2 linked regions of the Undibacterium parvum genome follow. The protein of the gene in region 2 interacts with the protein of the main gene of each other region in a pairwise test. Links are inferred from orthologs where the notes say so. Each region holds a gene or a part of one and is shown on either strand. Other genes may lie near its edges. The genes, in order: ctaD and EJN92_RS18570.

Evidence for each region.
Region 1: the proteins of EJN92_RS18570 (region 2) and ctaD interact in binary tests that used the Escherichia coli proteins (3 or more experiments, as listed by UniProt). The link is inferred for Undibacterium parvum from one-to-one orthologs.

The regions. Positions count from the first base shown.
Region 1 is NZ_CP034464.1:2,732,848-2,736,051, reverse strand. The notes cover bases 15-2,887. They hold ctaD (cytochrome c oxidase subunit I), read right to left. Parts: upstream 2,317-2,887; coding sequence 712-2,316; downstream 15-711. Other genes in these bases: coxB (cytochrome c oxidase subunit II), read right to left, coding at 2,334-2,887; EJN92_RS21875 (cytochrome oxidase small assembly protein), read right to left, coding at 560-667; EJN92_RS11935 (cytochrome c oxidase assembly protein), read right to left, coding at 15-544. In the rest of the region: more of EJN92_RS11935, read right to left, coding at 1-14; more of coxB, read right to left, coding at 2,888-3,204. UniProt on the Escherichia coli protein: Cytochrome bo(3) ubiquinol oxidase is the terminal enzyme in the aerobic respiratory chain of E.coli that predominates when cells are grown at high aeration.
Region 2 is NZ_CP034464.1:4,247,552-4,250,757, reverse strand. Bases 235-3,109 are described here. They hold EJN92_RS18570 (pyridoxal phosphate-dependent aminotransferase), read left to right. Parts: upstream 235-1,026; coding sequence 1,027-2,193; downstream 2,194-3,109. Other genes in these bases: zapE (cell division protein ZapE), read right to left, coding at 2,917-3,109; EJN92_RS18565 (hypothetical protein), read right to left, coding at 2,405-2,836; upp (uracil phosphoribosyltransferase), read left to right, coding at 411-1,007. In the rest of the region: EJN92_RS18580 (hypothetical protein), read right to left, coding at 1-14; more of zapE, read right to left, coding at 3,110-3,206. UniProt on the Escherichia coli protein: Shows aminotransferase activity with methionine and histidine as substrates, and to a lesser extent also with phenylalanine.

The sequences.
Region 1 (3,204 bases), 1.5 Mb from region 2 along the record:
ATGTATATGACAAAGTGATGGTTTTTACTTCTTTTGGCAAACTTGGGTCTATATAAAACACCACCGGCATTTGCCGCGCTTCATTGGCTTCCAAGGTTTGCTGCTTAAAACAAAAACACTCCATTTTTTTGAAATAAGCTGCCGCCTGTTGCGGCGCATAACTCGGTATGGCCTGTGCTTCCATCTTATAAGATTGCTTATTCACTACCTCGTACACAATTTGCGTCATTTCGCCAGGGTGTACTTTTAAACTCGACACAGTTGGCCGAAAGCGCCAAGGGCCTTGCGTATTTGCATCAAATTCGACGATTACTTCACGCGTTCTATCTATCTGCGAATTAGTTATCTCTTTGATAGAAATATCTTTCGGAGTCAAAATATTAACCCCGGTCAACTCGCAAATTTGCTTGTAAATTGGCACCAAAGCATAGCCAAAACCAAACATCACTACTGCAATCACCAATAGTTTACCCAGCATGGAGAAATTGAGCTTCTTCGTGCCAGACTGCCGTTCTGCCAACTCTTGTTTCGTTTCTTCGGACATTAATTCAGCAAGCCCTTAGCGTAACCAAGTTTGCTTAACAAACACACCAATAAAAAATACCAAGGCGACAGAAAACAACATGAGTGCTGTTCTAAGATTATTTGGTTTTTTTTGATTTTTCATTTTTTACAGGAAGTACGATTCAGATCGTACTTCCTACCTAAAGTTTATTTAACAACAGGCGGTTCTTCGAATGTATGGAAAGGCGCTGGACTTGGTACTGTCCATTCCAATCCTTCTGCACCATCCCAAGGCTTTGCTGGGGCTGCTTTTCCGCCTTTAATGCATGGAATCACGACGGCCAAAAGGAAATACACTTGCATCAAACCGAAACCGAAAGCACCGATCGTAGCGATCATATTGAAATCAGTAAACTGTGCGGGATAGTCTGCATAACGACGCGGCATACCAGCCAAACCCAAAAAGTGCATAGGGAAGAAGGTGATATTAAATAAGATCAAAGAACCCCAGAAATGGATCTTTCCGCGTGTTTCGTTGTACATGAAACCCGTCCACTTTGGACTCCAGTAGTAATAACCGGCGAACAAGGCAAACAAAGAACCCGCTACCAAGACATAATGGAAGTGAGCAACGACATAGTAAGTATCCTGCAATTGGATATCAATCGGTGTTACCGCCAGTATCAGGCCAGTAAAGCCACCCATCGTGAAAACGAAAATAAAACCAACTGCAAACAACATAGGCGTCTCGAAAGTCATAGAGCCTTTCCACATCGTTGCAACCCAGTTAAATACCTTCACACCGGTAGGCACTGAAATCAACATCGTGGCGTACATGAAGAACAATTGCGCAGTCACTGGCATACCAGTAGTGAACATGTGATGAGCCCAAACGATAAACGACAGAATCGCGATCGAAGAGGTTGCATAAACCATGGACGCATAGCCAAACAAAGGCTTACGGGCAAACGCAGGAACGATTTGAGAAACAATACCGAAAGCTGGCAAAATCATGATGTACACCTCTGGATGTCCGAAGAACCAGAAAATATGTTGATACATCACAGGATCGCCACCACCGGCAGCATTAAAGAAGGAAGTACCGAAATGACGGTCAGTCAAAGTCATGGTAATCGCACCGGCCAGCACTGGCATAACAGCGATCAACAAATAAGCTGTAATCAACCATGTCCAGCAAAACATAGGCATCTTCATCAAAGTCATGCCAGGAGCGCGCATGTTCAGGATGGTAGTAATGATGTTGATAGAGCCCATAATGGAAGAAGCACCCATGATATGTATAGCAAAAATCGCCATATCCATACCTGGACCCATTTGCGTCGACAAAGGCGCGTACAAAGTCCAACCAGCAGCCGTAGCACCACCTGGCACCCAGAAGGATGCCATCAGTAGAATCGCTGCAGGAGGCATCAACCAGAATGAAAAGTTATTCATACGGGCGAATGCCATATCGGAGGCACCAATTTGCAGCGGTATCATCCAGTTAGCAAAACCGACGAAGGCTGGCATAATTGCGCCAAAAACCATCACCAAGCCGTGCATAGTAGTCAGTTGATTGAAAAATTCCGGCTGCATGTATTGCAAACCTGGCTGAAACAATTCACTACGTATCAGCAATGCCATAACACCGCCAGCCATCAGCATGGTGAAAGCAAAAATCAAATACAGGTTGCCGATAACTTTATGGTTAGTGGCTAATAAATACCGTCTCCAGCCATGCGGCTCGTCGTGGCTGTGGTCATCGTGACCATGAGAATGATCGTGTGCGTGATCGACTGCTGTGTTGCTCATCTCAATCTCCTGTTCAATTACTTACGTGCAGCCAAAACTTCGGCTGGCTGGACGATATTTTCTGCGGCTTTGTTTGACCAGTTGTTACGGGTGTAGGTAATCACCGCAGCGATTTCTGTGTCGGACAAAGTGGCTTTCCAAGCTGGCATACCGGCTTTACCGTTCAAGAGGATTGCGGTCTGAGCGGCTTTTTCGCCATTCACTACTGCAGAACCATCCAGAGCTGGGAATGCACCTGGAACACCTTTACCATTGGCCTGATGACAGGCGACGCAATTAGCAGCATATACTTTTTCACCGCGCTGTTTTAACTCGTCTACGGTCCAAACTTTACTTGGATCGTCGGCATTGGCCGCCATTTCTTTTTTCTTAGTGTCTACCCATTTTTTGTAGTCAGCATCAGAAACAACATTCACCACGATAGGCATGAAAGCATGTTCTTTTCCACACAATTCTGAACACAGGCCGCGATAAACACCGATTTTATCGACTTTAAACCAAGTATCACGCACAAAACCAGGAATCGCATCTTGTTTAACACCAAAGGCTGGAATCGACCAAGAGTGAATAACATCATTTGCTGTTGTAATCAGGCGTATCTTTTTATTGACTGGCACGAAGACTTCGTTATCGACTTCCATCAAGTAATTGTCGCCGCGTGCTTCAGTTGGTTTCACACCTGGCGCACCGACTTGGGTTCTTGGTGTTTTCAGTGTGGACAGGAAAGAAATACCTTCGCCCTCACCTTTCAGATAGTCGTAACCCCATTTCCACTGCATACCTGTGGTTTTGATGGTGATATCTGCGTTTGAGGTATCTTTCATTGACACCAGAGTCTTGGTCGCTGGCAACGCCATACCGATCACGATGATGAAAGGCACGATCGTC
Region 2 (3,206 bases):
GAATAGGCTCCCATAGACAATCTATTTAACAATGTTTGGTTTGCATCCATTTCCTACCCCCGATTGATGGCGACTCTAGCGAACAGTACAAATATCTGGCTAGACTCTCATAAACTAAATTATCGATGATAGGCAAACAAAGCATCTTTGGATAAGAAGAGGAAAACGGCCTTATATCTTTGCTATGAAGTGTAAAAAGCCGCGTACAGCAAGACAATCGCAAGATTTCGTGCTAACAAAGCGCCTGCCCAGCACATAAAGTGCCCAGCAACGCAAGGGCTTTGCACCATTTTCACAGTGGGCAACGTAAAATACGGCACGCATCTTTCATTTGTATTTAATTTGCATTTAATCACGTTTTTTGGAGAATTATCTTGTCAGAGCCTGTTATCGAAATCAGACATCCCCTCATGCAGCACAAGCTCACGCTAATGCGTAGCAAAGAGACGACTACCGACAATTTCCGCCGCCTGTTGCGGGAAATCAGCCAGATGCTGGCGTATGAAGTGACACGCGATTTACCTTTAGAAAACATACAGATAGAAACGCCGGTAGCGACTATTGACGCGCCGGCGATTAGCGGGAAAAAACTCTGCGTGATTTCTATTTTACGGGCCGGCAATGGGATACTCGATGGCATGCTCGATCTGCTGCCAAACGCGCGCGTTGGACATATCGGGCTATACCGTGATCCCGAAACTTTAGAACCAGTTGAGTATTATTTTAAAGTACCGGAAGATATCGCTGATCGCCTGGTCATCGTGGTCGACCCTATGCTCGCTACCGGCAACTCTGCTGCTGCTGCAATATCTCGCCTCAAATTACGCGGTGCGGTCAGCATAAAATTTGTTTGTCTACTGGCCGCGCCCGAAGGTATCAAGGTCATGCAAGCGGCTCATCCCGATGTCTCTATCCTGACGGCATCGATAGACCAATGCCTGAACGAGCATGGCTATATTGTCCCAGGCCTGGGCGATGCGGGCGACCGTCTATTTGGTACCAAATAAATTTTTACGTACTTTTAACATGAATAAACCAGAGCTGTTGCAAATGAAATCGAAGTTACCAGAAGTTGGGACTACCGTTTTTTCAGTGATGTCAGCGCTGGCGGCAGAGACCGGCGCCGTCAATTTAGGTCAGGGCTTCCCTGATTTTAATTGCGATCCGCTACTCATCGATGCCGTCACGCTGGCGATGCAAGAGGGCCATAATCAATACCCGCCTATGGCTGGTGTGCCCGCATTACGCAGCGCCATCTCGACCAAAATACAACAGCTCTACGGCCATCTTTACGATGCCGATCATGAGATCACCGTCACCGCCGGTGCGACCCAGGCGATCATGAGCATTTTGCTGGCCTGCGTCCATCCTGGCGATGAAGTGATTGTGATTGAACCGGCTTACGACAGTTATGTTCCGGCGATCAAACTGGCAGGTGGTGTGCCGGTGTTTGTCTCGATGCAGTTAGGAGCGAACGGCTACAGCATAGACTGGGATCAACTGGCCGCGGCAATCAGCCCCAAGACCCGGCTATTGCTGCTCAACTCGCCGCATAATCCCACTGGTTTTGTGTTGCAGGAAAGTGATATTGCGGCGCTCACTCGCATCGTTCAACATACCCAACTGCTGATCGCCTCAGACGAGGTGTATGAACATATGGTGTTTGATGGGCAGCGCCATGAATCGCTGGCACGCTATCCGGAGTTGGCGGCACGCTCCTACATCATTTCCAGCTTTGGTAAGACTTACCATGTCACAGGATGGAAAGTTGGCTTTGTGGCGGCACCGCGCGCACTGATGACAGAATTTCGTAAAGTTCATCAATTCAATGTCTTTACCGTCAATACGCCCATGCAATTGGGACTGGCACGCTACATGGCTGCGCCTCAGCCTTACCTGGAATTGGCAGATTTTTATCAAAAAAAACGTGATAAGTTTCGTGCCGGTTTAGAAAATTCGCGCTTTAAACTACTGCCGACTCATGGCACGTATTTTCAATGCGTCGATTATTCGGCAATCTCGCAAAAATCAGAAAGTGAGTTCGCACAGTGGCTCACGCGCGAGATCGGTGTGGCGGCGATTCCTGTTTCTGCTTTCTATCATCAAGGCCATGAAAGCGGCATAGTCAGATTTTGCTTTGCGAAACAAGATGCCACTTTAGAAAACGCATTGCAACGCTTACAGGCGATTTAAGTAAGATACTCAGAGGGGGTATTATGAGCATGCGCACAGCGGATATGCGCGAATACCCTCATTTTTAGGCATACTCCCTTAGGACTTACGCAAAACCGCCCCAGCGTCGTGGTCTCCGTCTTGCCATACTAAAGTACTGTCTTCGACGGTACGCCTAGCTGGAACAATTTTGCGTAAGTCCTATCCCTAATAATAAGGATTTACAGGGTATTTATTGAGCTACAGGGGTATTTTTTATTTGCAAATCAGCATCAATTTGATCGATATGCTCTTTGCGTTGAAATGCCTTGGCTTCTACCGAGATACGTTGAAGTACTGCAAACAGTTTGCGACGCAGTAACTTGCTATCATTAATGCAGGAAGTGACAAAAAACTTATCATAGCAATCATTTTCCGCTTGCAAGTACCAGAGGCGCAATTGCTCTTGCCCAATCTCAGACTCATTGAGCGCAAGCTCAGCCTGCACTCCGGTTTGTATGCTGGTGGTGGCAAAGCGCACATCCAATTCGGCTATTTTCTTTTGCAAGACGGCAAGCTCAATTTTATCCTCTTGCGCCTGCAGACTCTGGCAAATAAATCCTGTGCTTAGCGCTAGCAACACCAGTACCGTGTTCACGCCATGCCATTGGTAAGTCTTGTTCATTCGTATCCTTGGGTTTTATGCTTTACTGCAGCGCTAGTCCAACATTATAGGTTTAGTTCGGTTCTATGCTTAGCCGCGAGCTAGACAATACCCGCACTTAGGTCGCGTTGATCGGCATCCATGTATTCACGTGACTGCATTTCTATGATCCGTGACACGGTGCGATGAAATTCATTCGACAAAGTACCTGCGGTATATAGTTCTTCAGGAGTCACTTCGGCTGACATGATTAATTTTACTTTATTATCATAAAATACATCAATCAACCACGTGAAACGGCGCGCCTCAGAAGACATCGCTGCCGACATGGCTGGTATAGAAGACAGTATGACCGTATGAAAACGACTGGCGATTTCGAGGTAGTCGTTTT